DNA from 2 places in the Thioalkalivibrio sp. ALE23 genome. Region 1 is predicted to be linked to the other one. Evidence: predicted binding sites of a transcription regulator. Region 1 holds the regulator's gene; the other holds the start of a gene.

Evidence for each region. The regulator sigma-54, encoded in region 1, starts transcription at its own class of promoters, with help from an activator protein. The targets are predictions, from matches to a motif close to TGGCANGNTNCNTGCTT.
Region 2: glnA (glutamate--ammonia ligase) is a predicted target of sigma-54. The motif match lies at 3,107-3,123, and genes of this name have one in related genera.

The regions. Positions count from the first base shown of each region.
Region 1 is NZ_KB900031.1:676,786-683,904, reverse strand. It holds gene hprK (HPr(Ser) kinase/phosphatase) at 1-992, opposite strand, end outside; gene F573_RS0103405 (PTS sugar transporter subunit IIA) at 995-1,459, opposite strand; gene hpf (ribosome hibernation-promoting factor, HPF/YfiA family) at 1,464-1,802, opposite strand; gene F573_RS0103395 (RNA polymerase factor sigma-54) at 1,806-3,329, opposite strand; gene lptB (LPS export ABC transporter ATP-binding protein) at 3,414-4,154, opposite strand; gene lptA (lipopolysaccharide transport periplasmic protein LptA) at 4,151-4,693, opposite strand; gene lptC (LPS export ABC transporter periplasmic protein LptC) at 4,690-5,268, opposite strand; gene F573_RS0103375 (HAD family hydrolase) at 5,265-5,801, opposite strand; gene F573_RS0103370 (KpsF/GutQ family sugar-phosphate isomerase) at 5,801-6,778, opposite strand; gene F573_RS0103365 (calcium/sodium antiporter) at 6,769-7,119, opposite strand, start outside.
Region 2 is NZ_KB900035.1:135,843-142,961, reverse strand. It holds gene F573_RS0111010 (SpoIIE family protein phosphatase) at 1-301, shown strand, start outside; gene F573_RS0111005 (SDR family NAD(P)-dependent oxidoreductase) at 298-1,053, shown strand; gene F573_RS0111000 (cold-shock protein) at 1,235-1,438, shown strand; gene glnA (glutamate--ammonia ligase) at 1,614-3,023, opposite strand; gene F573_RS0110990 (cation diffusion facilitator family transporter) at 3,242-4,468, opposite strand; gene glyQ (glycine--tRNA ligase subunit alpha) at 4,608-5,555, shown strand; gene glyS (glycine--tRNA ligase subunit beta) at 5,646-7,119, shown strand, end outside.

The DNA.
Region 1 (7,119 bases):
TGGAAGATGGATTCCTCCTGCTGATCCTCGCCCATCTGGCGCCGCTGGCGGGCGCGCAGGTCGTCCCCGGCGATGTAGCCCTGCATGTGCAGCAGGTGATTGCGGACCGCGGCCTCGATCATGACCGCGATGTTGCGCCCCGGCGCCACCGGCAGGCTGATCAGCGGGATGCGCAGGCCGAGGATCTCGCTCTCGCCGCGGCGCCCGTTCAGGCGATCGTCCGGCACCGGCGAGGGCTCGTTGTGATCGCGCAGATCGATGATCAGGCGCAGATACTTGCCGCCCTTGATCGCCGAGTCGCCGTACATCGCGCGGATGTTGAGCACGCCCAGGCCGCGCACCTCGAGCAGGTCCTGGAGCAGGGCGGGGCAGTGTCCGCGCACGATATCCGGGGCAATGCGCGCGAACTCGGGGGCATCATCGGCGATCAGCCGGTGGCCACGCGAGATCAGCTCGAGTGCGACCTCGCTCTTGCCGACGCTGGAGGCCCCCGAGATCAGTACACCGATCCCGAGGATCTCCATGAACACCCCGTGGCGCACCTCGAAATGGGCGAGGCGCTGCTGCAGGAAATAGCGCAGCAGCGCGATGACTTCGTGCGAGGATGTGCGTGTGCACAGGATCACCGGCAGGGGGTCGTCACCTGTCTGCGGCATGCGCGGGAACGGGCAGGTGTCCTCGGCGAAGATCACCATGGTAGTACCGGTGCGGGCCATTTCCAGCACCAGGTGGTCACGCTGCTCGTCGGACAGGCCGGCGATGTAGCGGGCCTCGTAGTCGCCGATGACCTGGATGCGGTTGGGGCGGATCAGGTTCAGGTGGCCGGCCAGCGGCAGGTCGCCATCCCCGAATCCCAGGAGTTCGCGGTCGCCCGCGGCCTCCTCTCCGTGGACGTAGCGCAGGTCCAGACGGCTCCCCATCGCCCGCGTGAGCGCGGCGATGGTGATGTTGCTCGCGGTGCCGTCGGCTGCCGCTTCCGCCCGGTCGGCCATGGTCAGGTGTCTCCCAGCGCCCGGCTGAGGGCCTGCTGGACCCCCGTGCTGTCCGCGGCGCGCCGGATGCCGGCGAGGGTGTCCGGCTGCGACAGCCCGCGCGCGAGCTGGGCCAGCAGGTCCAGGTGTTCGCTGGTGGCCTCTTCCGGCACCAGCAGGGCGATCAGGATGTCCACCGGTTCGTGGTCCATGGCTTCGAAATCCACGCCCTGATCCAGACGCAGGACCGCGATGCGGGGCGTATCCAGCTCGGCGAGACGGCCGTGCGGGATCGCCACGCCATGGCCGAGCCCGGTGGAGCCCAGTTTTTCGCGGGCCGACATGGCTTCGAACGCGGCACTGGCCGCCAGTCCGTCCGCGGCCCCGTCCACCAGCAGATCGGCGAGGGTTTCCAGCGCTCGTTTCTTGCTGGAGCAGTCGGTTTCCAGTCCGATGCGCTCCGGGGTGATGAGCTCGGCCGGATTCATCGGCTTACTCGGGTTGTTCGCGGTTGCGCTGGGCGCCCTCGGCGCGATGATGATCCTTGACCTTCTCCTTGTGCTTGATCAGCTGGCGGTCGACCTTGTCGATCAGGCCGTCGATGGCGGCGTACATGTCATCGTGGCTGGCCTCGGCGTGGATGTGGTTGCCGCTGACCTGCAGATTCGCTTCCGCCTTGTTGTGCAGCTTCTGCGTCTTCTCGTGGTTCAGCACCACGTGCACGTCGATCACCTTGTCGAAGTGGCGTTCCAGCTTCTGGAATTTCTCGTTGACGTAGTCGCGCAGGGCGTCGGTGATGTCGACGTGGTGTCCGGTGAGATTGATCTGCATGGGTCAGGCTCCTTTCGGTTTGCTTCCGGTCGGCATGGCGGCCATCTGGCGGCGCTCGCTGGAGGATGGCAGGTTCATGCCCTCCCGGTATTTGGCCACGGTACGCCGGGCCACGTTGATGCCCCGATCCGCCAGGATCTGGGCGAGGCGGGAATCGCTGAGCGGTTTGCCCGGCGTTTCCTCTTCGATGAGTTCGCGGATCATGGCACGAATCGCGGTCGCGGAGCATTCCCCGCCGTCGCTGGTGCCCACGTGACTGGAGAAGAAATACTTGAATTCGAACACCCCGCGGGGGGTGTGCATGTATTTCTGCGTGGTCACCCGCGAGATCGTGGACTCGTGCATCTCCAGGGCTTCGGCGATGTCGCGCAGGATCAGCGGCTGCATCGCCACCTCGCCGTGTTCCAGGAACCCCTGCTGGCGTTCGACGATCGCGCGCGCCACGCGCAGCAGGGTGTCGTTGCGGCTGTGCAGGCTCTTGATGAACCATCGCGCCTCCTGCAGCTGATCGCGCATGAAGGCGCTGTCGCGGGCATCGGAGACCTGGCGGACCATGCCGGCGTAGAGGTCGTTGATGCGAATGCGCGGGGCGATCTCGGGATTCAGGTCGACCTGCCAGCCCCGGTCGGTATGACGCACGTAGACATCCGGGACCACGTATTCCGGCGGTGTCTCGCTGATCTGGGCGCCGGGGCGCGGGTTGAGCGTGCGGATCAGGTCCAGCGCCGCGGCCAGTTCGTTGCCATCGCGTACGCCGCTCTGGCGCTGCAGGGCCTTGTAGTCACGCCGGGCAAGGGCGTCCATGCCGTGTTCCAGGAGCGCGCGCGCCGCCTCGCGCGAGGGGGCGTCCGGCGCCAGCTCGCCCAGCTGGACCTCCAGGCACTCGCGCAGATCCAGCGAACCGACCCCCAGCGGGTCGCAGTGCTGCAACCAGTGGCGTACGGCCTCGACCTCGTCGGTGTCGACGGGGGGGTCTTCACTCCGGCTGATGGTCTCGGCCAGGGTCTCGACGTCACCCTCGAGGTAGCCGTCGCCGTTGATGGTGTCGATCAGGGCGGCGCCGATGCGCTGGTCGCGCGGGGTCAGGTGCGACAGATGCAGCTGCCACAGCAGGTGATCCTGCAGCCCGCCGCCGCCGTCGTCGTCCGAGGTGTTCTCCAGCGGGTCGCGGTCGTCCAGACCGCGCGGGCTGGCGCTGGCGTCGTAGATGTCTTCCCAGCGGCTGTCGGTCACCAGCTCGTCGGGGATGACGTCCTCCGAGCCGCCGGCATCCACCGTTTCGCCGGTGCCGGCGTTGTCGCTGCCGCTCTCGCCGTCGTCGGTGTTCGCGTCGCTGTCGGTGTCCCCCGCGTCGGCACCGAGTTCGTCATCCTCGGCCTGTTCCAGCATGGGATTGCTTTCCAGCGCCTGCTGGATCTCGGCCTGGAGCTCCAGCGTGGACAGCTGCAGCAGCCGGATGGCCTGCTGCAGCTGCGGCGTCATGGTCAGCGTCTGACCGAGCTGCAGATTCAGCCCGGGCTTCAGCATGAGTTGGGAAAGGCGTTGGTCACCATAAGTGAATAGTAATCCCTTGCTGCGGGCTTGTGCACCGTCCGGGTGCGGCGGTCGGTGTCACAGGCGGAAGTTTTCGCCGAGGTAGACCTCGCGCACGCGGGTGTCGGCCAGCAGTTCGTCCGGCGTGCCCGCGCTCAGCAGGCGCCCCTCGCTGAGGATGTACGCGCGATGGCAGATGCCCAGGGTCTCGCGTACGTTGTGATCCGAGATTAGTACGCCGATGCCGCGTTCGGCCAGGTGGCGGATGACTTCCTGGATCTCGCCGACCGAGATCGGATCGACCCCGGCAAACGGTTCGTCCAGACAGATGAACCGCGGATCGCCGGCCAGCGCGCGGGCGATCTCGGCGCGCCGCCGCTCGCCTCCGGACAGCGCGATCCCGGGGCTGTGGCGCACGGTCTCCAGCTGGAATTCCTCGATCAGGGCGTCGCCGATGCGGCGGCGCTCGTGGCGGTCGAGTTCCGGGCGCAGTTCCAGCACCGCCTGCAGGTTGTCCTGGACCGACAGGCGGCGAAAGATCGATGCCTCCTGCGGGAGATAGCCCAGCCCGGCGCGGGCGCGTTCGTGGATGGGCGCCCGGGTGATGTCGCGCCCGCCCAGGGTGATGCGCCCGGTATTGGGCCGGATCAGTCCGACCAGGCTGTAGAAGCAGGTGGTCTTGCCGGCTCCGTTGGGTCCCAGCAGGCCGACCACTTCGCCGGGCACCAGGTCCACATCCATCGCGTCCAGCACGGTACGCTGGCCATAGCGCTTGCTCAGCTCGCGGGCGACCAGATGGCCGTCGGCCGCGGGGGTCATGGATTGTCCTCGCGTGGCTGCAGGCGGATGTGCACGCGCTCGTCGTCGGTGTCGCCGCGTTCGGCGCGGATCACGTCGCGTTCGAGATCGTAGGTGATGCGCTGCCCGCGGGCATCCTCGGCGGCGGTGATGACGCGTGCCCGTTCGGTCAGGATCACGCGTTCCTCGTCGAGGAAATAGTCGATGCGCAGCCCTTCGGCGATGCGCGTCTCGCCGGTCTCGGGATCGGGCGACTCCAGGCGTGCGGGCTCGCCGTGGGCCTCGATCTCGTAGGGGCGGCGCTCGCGCATGTGCACGATCACGCGGTCCGCTTCCAGCGTGGCATCGCCGCGCACCACGATCACGTCGCCGGTGTAGGTTCCGGTGCCCGCGCGTTCGTCCATCTCGGCGTGGTCCGCGGTGATCTCCACCGGCAGGGCATCCTCGCGGCCGGTCGCCGGCGGGGCCGCCAGGAACAGTGCGAGTATGCCCGCCACGGCAAGCAGCGGGGCCGGTCGGCGGATGCCCGCGCGGCGATGTTCGGTTGTGGCCGGGTTCATTCCGGGCGGTCCTCCTGCGGCAGGTCGCTGTACAGCGTGTAGACCTCGGCGAGCAGCTCAATGGTATCCGCTTGCGGGTCGGCGCGCAGGCCGGTACCCCTCTGGAACAGTCCCGGCTGTTCCAGGGTGCTCGGGGCCGACGAGGTCGTCAGCCGGGTGTCCAGCGCCACGCGCACGTCGCGCGACTCGATCACCGTGCGTACGCGCGCGTCGCGTTCGGGGCGCAGGCCGCGGGTGTGGCCGAAGGTATGCAGCAGTTCGCGATCGGGCTGATGTGCCGCGCGCGGGGCGCGCCAGGTCCAGTTCAGGCCCCGTTGGTCCAGCAGATCCAGCTCCGGGTCATCGATGAACTGGACCGCATCCCGGTCGTATTCGCGCAGCCGCGACCCCTGCAGGCGGTGGGTGGGCCGCCCGTCCTCGCCGGTGACATGCGCGGTAAACCCCTCGATCTGCAGCGTAGGTTCCGCGTCGGCCGCGGGTTCGGCGGGCGGCTCGGCCGCTGCCGGCCCGGCGAGCAGGCATCCGGCGGCCAGCAGCCGGGCGGCGAGCGGGGTGCGGCGCGGATCCGGGGTCATGCGTGCAGGTAGCTTTCGAGCACGGCCTCAAGGCGGCCGCGCGCGGCCAGCAGGTCCTCGCAGACTTCGCGGACCGCGCCGCGCCCGCCACCGGCCGTGGTGACCCATTGCGCGTGCTGGCGCACGAACGGATGGGCGTCGCCGACCGCGATGCCCAGGCCAACCCGTCGCATCGCCGGCAGATCGACCACGTCGTCGCCGACGAACGCGGCCACGTCGGCGCGGTGCCCGGTCTGCTGCAGCAGCTGTGCCAGTGCCTCCCCCTTGTCCCGCCGGCCCTGGATGCAGTGGCGGATGCCCAGATCCTGCAGGCGATGTTCGACGACCGCCGACTGCCGCCCGGTCAGGATCGCGACCTCCAGGCCTTCGTCCATGGCCATGCGCAGGCCGTGGCCGTCGCGGCTGTGGAAGGCCTTGTACTGTTCGCCACCGTCGCCGAGGAACAGCGCGCCGTCGGTCAGCACGCCGTCGACGTCCAGGATCAGCAGTCGGGTGCCGCGCTGCAGGCCGGCGAGATCGATGTCGTCATGCATCAGGCGACCCCCGCGCGCAGCAGGTCGTGCATGTTGATCACCCCCTGCAGCCGGCCGTCCGCATCGGCGACCGGGAGGGCGTTGATGCGGCGGCTTTCCATCACCTCCAGGGCCTCCGCGGCCAGCCAGTCGGCGCGGGCGGTGTGCCCGCCCCGGGTCATCACCTCGCCAATGGTCAGCGTCTCCAGGCTCTCGCCCCGGTCCAGGGTGCGGCGCAGGTCGCCGTCGGTGAAGACCCCCAGGATTCGCGCGTCGGCGTCGCTGACGATCACCAGTCCCAGTCCCTTGCGGGTGATCTCGAACAGCGCGTCCTTCAGCGGCGCTTCGGGCGCGATGCGCGGGATCGCCTCGCCGGTATGCATGATGTCGCCGACGTGGATCAGCAGGCGCCGCCCGAGGCGCCCGCCGGGGTGCGAACGGGCGAAATCGTCGGCGGTGAAGCCGCGCGCATCCAGCACCGCCACCGCCAGGGCATCGCTCATCGCCAGGGCCGCGGTGGTGCTGGAGGTGGGGGCCAGTCCCAGCGGGCAGGCCTCGCGTTCCACGCTGACGTCCAGATGGACGCTGGCATCGGTGCCCAGGCGCGAACCGGGATTGCCGGTCATCGCGATCAGCGGGACGTCGAGGCGCCGGATCAGCGGCAGGATGGTCAGGAGCTCGTCGGTCTCGCCGGAGTTCGACAGCGCGATCACCACGTCGTCGCGGGTGATCATGCCGAGATCGCCGTGGCTGGCCTCCCCGGGGTGCACGAAGAACGCCGGCGTGCCGGTGGAGGCGAGGGTGGCCGCCAGCTTGCTGCCGATGTGGCCGGACTTGCCCATGCCAGTGACCACCACGCGCCCGCGGCAGTCGAGGATGTGGCGGCAGGCCGCGAGGAAGGCGTCGTCGATGCGCGCGGCGAGGCCGCGCACCGCATCGGCTTCGTTCTCGAGGACCGCGAGGGCGAGCTTGCGGGTGGTTTCGGGGTTCAGATCCATGCCGGTGCCGTGATTGCGAGAGTCACAAGGTAGCCGCTGAAGGCCAGCAGGAGAAGGGCCCCGTGCCAGCGGGTGATGCGGCCGGCGCCGAAGCGGGCGGCCAGCAGCACCGCCACGGTCAGGGCCAGCATCACCGGATAGTCACGGGTCAGCACTGCGGGTTCCACCGCCAGTGGCGCGATCACGGCGGGTACCGCCAGCACCGCCAGCAGGTTGAACAGATTGGAGCCGACGACGTTGCCGAGGGCCATGCCGGTTTCGCGCCGCAGCGCGCTGGCCACGGTGGTGGCCAGCTCCGGCAGACTGGTGCCGATCGCGACCAGGGTCAGGCCGATCAGCAG
Region 2 (7,119 bases), on a different contig from region 1:
CGAGTACTATCGCCTGCGCCAGGAAGGACTCGAGCGCCTGGAAGGGCGCATCGGCATCAACCTGCGCTACCGCCGCACGGACGACTGGCACTGCGTGCGCATCCGTGTGCGCGACAGTGGCGCGGGCTTCGACCACCAACGGGTGCGGCGGGCTCTCGAGGGCGAGAGCGACGAAAGGCTGTGGGGGCGCGGCCTGACCCTGGTGCACCGGTTGTGCCGGCAGATGCGGCACCTCGGGAGCGGCAACGTGGTGGAGGCCGAGTACGCCTGGATGGAACCAATCAGCGAGGAGCAGACATGACATCGACCACTCCGCAATCGGCACTGATTACCGGCAATTCCAGCGGCCTGGGCCTCGGACTCGCCCGGGTCCTCGCCGCCGACGGCGCGGCGGTCTACGGCATGAGCCGCCGCGGCTGCCCTGACGACGGAGTCGCCGGCGACGCACAGGTCGACCTCGCGGACTTCGACGCCATCCCGGAGGCCATGGACCGGCTGCTGCAGGGCGCCACCCGGCTGGACCTCGTGATCCTGAATGCCGGCCTGCTGGGACACATCCAGCGCATGCCGGACGCCCCGATGGACGAACTGCGCCAGCTAATGGACGTGAACACCTTCGCCAACAAGGTGATCCTGGATCGTCTGCTGACGCGCGAGATCCCGGTCGGCCAGATCGTAGCCATCTCCTCGGGGGCGGCGGTGTTCGGCAATGCCGGCTGGAGCGGCTATTCCCTGTCCAAGGCCGCGCTGAACATGCTGATGCAGCTCTACTCGCACGAATTCCCCGGCGTGCCCGTGCACTCGCTCGCACCGGGTCTGATCGACACCGCGATGCAGGACTATCTTTGCGACGAGGCCGACAGCGAGACCTTCACTGCCCTGCAGCGGCTGAAGGCCGCGCGCGGCACCCGCACCATGCCGGAACCGGAAACCGCGGCACGCGACATCCTCGACGTACTGCCACGGCTGCGCGAACAGCCGTCTGGAAGCTTCGTGGACATCCGTGCACTCAACGATCCCGAAGAGTATGCGCGCCTGACCGGCCGGCGCTGACAGAAAAACTTCATCGCACCCCATTGGCTTTTGCCGACACAGGAGCGTATAGTCGGAAACGTGATTCGCGGTTAGCAGCAACTCCAAGGAAGTCCCCAGTTTTCTGGACCAGTGCTCCCGTTGATCTGTTGGTAGCGTTCCGCAGTCACGTTTCTTTAGTTACATGATGAGGTAAGTAGTTGTGAATACCGGTGTTGTTAAGTGGTTCAACGAGAGCAAGGGTTTCGGTTTCATCACCCCCGATGATGGCGGCAAGGACGTGTTCGTGCACTTCTCCGCGATCAACGGTTCGGGCTTCAAGACCCTGGCCGAAGGCCAGAAGGTTTCCTTCGAGATTCAGGAAACCGCCAAGGGTCTGGCCGCGGGTGACGTGACCGCGCTGTAAGACTGCCCGCACGGCGCGCCTCCGGGCGCGCTTCGGGAAGCAGAGGGCCGCCTTCGGGCGGCCCTTTTTTGTGCGCGCTCTCCGCGCAGGCCGCGCAGGTTCGCCCGGAGCGGAACCAAAAAAAGGCCCCGGCGCGAACGCCGGGGCCCGATGACGGCCGGAAAGCCCGCGGGGCTTACAGGCTGTAGTACATGTCGAACTCGATCGGATGGGTGGTCATGCGCATGCGCGTGACGTCTTCCATCTTCAGATCGATGTAGGCATCGATCATGTCGTCGGTGAACACCCCGCCCTGGGTCAGGAACGCGCGGTCGGCGTCCAGCGCCTCCAGGGCCTGATCCAGCGAATGGGCGACCTGCGGGATGCCCTTCTCTTCTTCCGGCGGCAGGTCGTAGAGGTTCTTGTCCATCGCCTCGCCCGGGTGGATCTTGTTCTGGATCCCGTCGATGCCGGCCATCAGCATCGCGGCGAACGCCAGATACGGGTTGGCGGTGGAGTCCGGGAAGCGCAGCTCGATGCGGCGGGCCTTCGGGCTCATCACGAACGGGATGCGTATGGACGCCGAGCGGTTGCGCGCGGAGTAGGCCAGCATCACCGGCGCCTCGAAACCCGGCACCAGACGCTTGTAGCTGTTGGTGGACGGGTTGGTGAAGGCGTTCAGCGCGCGGGCATGCTTGATGATGCCGCCGATGTAGTACAGCGCGGTCTCGGACAGGCCGCCGTACAGGTCACCGGAGAACAGGTTCTTGCCATCCTTCGACAGCGACTGGTGCACGTGCATGCCGGAGCCGTTGTCGCCGACGATCGGCTTGGGCATGAAGGTGGCGGTCTTGCCGTGCATGTGGGCAACGTTCTGCACCACGTACTTGAGCATCTGCACTTCGTCGGACTTCTTGGTCAGGGTCGCCGCGCCGACGCCGATCTCGCACTGGCCGGCCGTCGCCACCTCGTGGTGATGCACCTCGGTGGTCAGGCCCATCTCGGTCATCACTTCACACATGGTGGAGCGGATGTCGTGCAGGCTGTCGACCGGCGGGACCGGGAAGTAGCCACCCTTCACGCCCGGACGATGACCGATGTTGCCGTCGTCATACACGCGCTCGGAGTTCCAGGAGGCCTCCTGGGAATCCACGCGGCAATAGGAACCGGAGAGGTCGGAGCCCCACTTCACGTCGTCGAACACGAAGAACTCGTTCTCCGGACCGAACAGCGCGGTGTCGGCAATGCCGGTGCTCTGCAGATAGGCCTCGGCACGACGCGCCAGCGAGCGCGGGCAGCGGTCGTAGCCCTGCATGGTGGCCGGTTCCACGACATCGCAGCGGATGTTCATGGTCATGTCCTCGAAGAACGGGTCGATGGCCGCGGACTCCGAATCCGGCATCAGGATCATGTCGGATTCGTTGATGCCCTTCCATCCGGAGATGGAAGAGCCGTCGAACATCTTGCCTTCTTCGAAGGAATCTTCGTCGAGGTCGTGGGCCGGCAGGGTGACATGCTGTTCCTTGCCCTTGGAATCGGTAAAACGAAGGTCAACGAAACGGACTTCCTGTTCCTTGATCTGCTTCAGCACTTCGGCTGCGGACATAATGAGGACTCCTCTGGTCTTCAGTTTGAGACGGTCGATGCCGGTGCGGTCGCCTGGGGCCGATCGGCGTCTGCCGGTTGGTCATGCAGGTGGCGTGCCAGCCTGCAAGCCCCGGTTCGGGGCGCCCCTGCGCCCATCTCTGCGCCACCACGGCCGAATGCCGCACACCCGCAGTGCACAGAATGCACCATTATAGTGCTACCGCGCGGCATGCGCCCTCATTCGGTGCAAGTCCGATAGAGCACGGTCACCTGTCCCAGTACCGGCCCCAGAACGGGGTGTTCCCGCAGCTGCCGGGTCAGCAGATCGGCGCGCTCCTGCAGGGCGGCTCCCGTCCGCGCGGGATCCAGCCGCAGAGTGACGGTGGCATGCACCCGCCCGCCGAGATAATGCAGGGAAAGGTGCTCCAGGGCCTCCAGCTCGGGGAAGCCGGCCCAGGCCTCGCGCAGGCCGGCCACCAGTTCGGGGCGCAGGGGCAGCCGCGAGCTGGCCACCTGCTCCTCGTCGTTCTCCGGATCCACGTGCACGGTGATGTCGCTGACCTCGCCCGCATCCTCGGTCACAGCGCGATGCACGGCATCGGCGATGCGGTGCCCCTCGGACACCGAAATCATCGGCGCAACCTGCACGTGCACGTCGGCCACGGCGTCGTCGCCGGAGCGGCGCGTGCGCAGCATGTGGGCATCCTTAACTCCGGGCACGTCCAGGATGGTGCGGTGGATGCGCTCGACCTTTTCCGGTTCCAGCGCGGTGTCGATCAGTTCGGCCACGCTGCGACGGATCAGGCGCCCGGCGATATGCAGGATGAACAGGGCCACCAGCAGCGCCGCCAGCGCGTCCAGCCACGGCCAGCCGGCGACCGCACCGGCCACCCCCAGCAGCACGATGACCGAAGAGATCGCATCGGTGCGGTGGTGCCAGGCATTCGCCTCCAGCATGCGCGAGCCCAGCCGCCGCGCGACCCGGCGGGTGTACTGGTACAGGCCTTCCTTGGCCACGAGGGTCACCACGGCGAACGCGATCGCCAGCGGTGCCGGCCCCGTGGCATCGTCCAGCTCCAGCAGGCGTCCGCCGGCGCCCCAGGCGATGGCCAGCCCCGCCAGCGCGAGGAACAGGCCCACGACCACCGTCGCGAGCGTCTCGATGCGGCCGTGGCCGTAGGGGTGATCCCGATCGGGGGAAGCGGCAGCCTGCCCTGCCGCGACCAGGACCACGGCATCGGTGACCAGGTCGGAGACGGTATGCACGCCATCGGCGATCAGGGCCTGGGAGTTGAGCAGCCAGCCGCTGAGCAGCTGGGTCACGGCCAGCCCGGAGTTCACCGCGGCGCCGGTGAGCGTGACCCGGCGCGTGTCGCGGTAGCGCCGGTCGTCGGTGCCCGACTCGAGCGGGTCAGGCGGTTCGGCGGGCGCCCTGTCCGGCTGCTGCTGGTGATCCGCGGCCATCGTACCCCCGGAGATGCCTCGATTCGGGGCATTATGGACCGCGCCGCGACCTCCGGCCACCGCAGCCGGGCCGGGCGGTGGCCGCACCCCGGCACGGGCCGATATACTGCCGCCCCTGATCCGCTCCGGACCCCCAGCCATGGCGAACGCAAGCGACCGAACCGAGACCGCGAGTCCCACCTTCCAGGACCTGATCCGCCGACTGCAGGATTACTGGAACGACCACGGCTGCGTGGTGATGCAGCCCTACGACATGGAGATGGGCGCCGGGACTTTCCATCCGGCGACCTTCCTGCGCTCGATCGGCCCGGAACCCTGGCGCGCCGCCTACGTGCAGCCCAGCCGGCGCCCGACCGACGGCCGCTACGGCGACAATCCCAATCGCCTGCAGCACTACTATCAGTTCCAGGTGCTGCTGAAGCCCTCCCCGGCCGACATCCAGGACCTGTATCTCGGCTCGCTGGAGGCGCTGGGCTTCGACACGCTGACCCACGACGTCCGTTTCGTCGAGGACAACTGGGAATCGCCGACGCTGGGCGCCTGGGGGCTGGGCTGGGAGGTCTGGCTGAACGGCATGGAGGTGACGCAGTTCACCTACTTCCAGCAGGTGGGCGGGATCGACTGCCACCCGGTCTCCGGCGAGATCACTTACGGGCTGGAGCGCCTGGCGATGTACCTGCAGGGCGTGGAGAGCGTCTACGACCTGGTCTGGACCGTCGGCCCGGATGGGCGCGCGGTCACCTACGGCGACGTTTACCACCAGAACGAGGTCGAGCAGTCGAAGTACAACTTCGAGCACGCCGACCGCGATGCCCTGTTCGCCGCGTTCGACCACCATGCGGCGGAGAGCGACCGCATGATCGAGCTGGGCCTGCCGCTGCCGGCCTACGAGCAGATGCTGCGCGCCTCGCACAGCTTCAACCTGCTGGATGCGCGCGGGGCGATCTCGGTCACCGAGCGCCAGCGCTACATCCTGCGCGTGCGCGAGCTCTCCAGGAACGTCGCGCAGAAATACTATGAATCGCGCGAGGCGCTGGGCTTTCCACTGTGCGCCCCGGGCGACACCGGCAAGTCCGACGCCGCCTGACGCCACCCGACACCGGGGCATACCCCGAACCCGTGCCCGCCGCCGCCCCGAACGGGCGCGCGGGCCCACCGGAACCCGACTGGACCGAACATGGACGAAGCCCGCGAACTTCTGATCGAACTCGGCACCGAAGAACTGCCGCCGGCCGCGCTGGCACGCCTGCGCGACGCCTTCGCCGAGGGCCTGACCACCCGCCTGCGCGAGGCCGGGCTGGAACCCGGCGAGCCCGAGGCCTTCGCCACACCCCGGCGCCTGGCCGTGCGCTTCCCCGCGGTACCCGGCCGCCAGCCCGACCAGCTGCAGGAACGCCGCGGCCCGGCCGTGGCCGCCGCCTTCGACGACCAGGGCCAGCCGACCCGCGCGGCGCAGGGCTTCGCCTCCTCCTGCGGGGTGGAGGTGGACCAGCTCGAGCGCGAGAACACCGGCAAGGGCGAATACCTGATCTTCCGCCGCATGCAGCCGGGGCAGGCCCTCGGCGGACTGCTGCCGGAGATGCTGGCCGGAGCCCTGGAACACCTGCCCACGCCCAAGCGCATGCGCTGGGGCGAGAGCACCACGGAATTCGTGCGCCCGGTGCACTGGCTGGTGGTGCTGCACGGCACCGACGTCCTGCCGATGACGGTCCTGGAACAGGGGGCCGGCCGCCACACACGCGGTCACCGCTTCCACCACCCGGCCCCGCTGGAGCTCGCCGGCCCCGGCGACTACGCCGAAAGGCTGCGCGCCGAGGGCCGTGTGGAGCCTTCGTTCGAGGCCCGTCGCGAGCGCATCCTGGAGCAGGTCCACGCCACCGCCCGCGAGCTGGGCGGGCGCGCGCTGGTCGACCCGGACATGCTGGACGAGGTCACCGCGCTGGTGGAATGGCCGGTGGCACTGGGCGGCAGCTTCGATCGGCGTTTTCTGGAGGTCCCGCAGGAGGCGCTGATCTCCACCATGCAGGACAACCAGAAATACTTCCCGGTGGTGGACGAGGCCGGCCGCCTGCAGCCGCATTTCATCGTCGTCAGCAACATCGAGTCGCGCGATCCCGAAGCAGTACGCGATGGCAACGAGCGCGTGCTGCGCCCGCGCTTCGCGGATGCCGAATTCTTCTGGGAGCAGGACCGCAAGCACCGCCTGGAAGAACGCCTCGACGAGCTCGGCTCGGTGGTGTTCGAGAAGCGCCTGGGCACCCTGCGCGACAAGTCGCAGCGCCTGGAAGCGCTGATGCAGCGCCTCGCCGGCCTGATGGATCTGGATGCGCAGCAGGCGGCGCGCGCCGCGCGGCTGTGCAAATGCGATCTGCTGACCCGGATGGTGTTCGAGTTCACCGAACTGCAGGGCACCATGGGGCGCTACTACGCGCTGCACGACCGCGAGGACGAGGCCGTCGCCGACGCGATCGAGCAGCACTACTGGCCGCGCCAGTCGGGCTCGGAGCTGCCGGACGGCCCGCTGGCGCAGGCCCTGGCGCTGGCCGACCGCCTCGACACCCTGGTCGGGATCTTCGCCATCGGCAAGCAGCCCAGCGGCACCAAGGACCCGTTCGCCCTGCGCCGGGCCGCGCTGGGTCTGGTGCGCATCC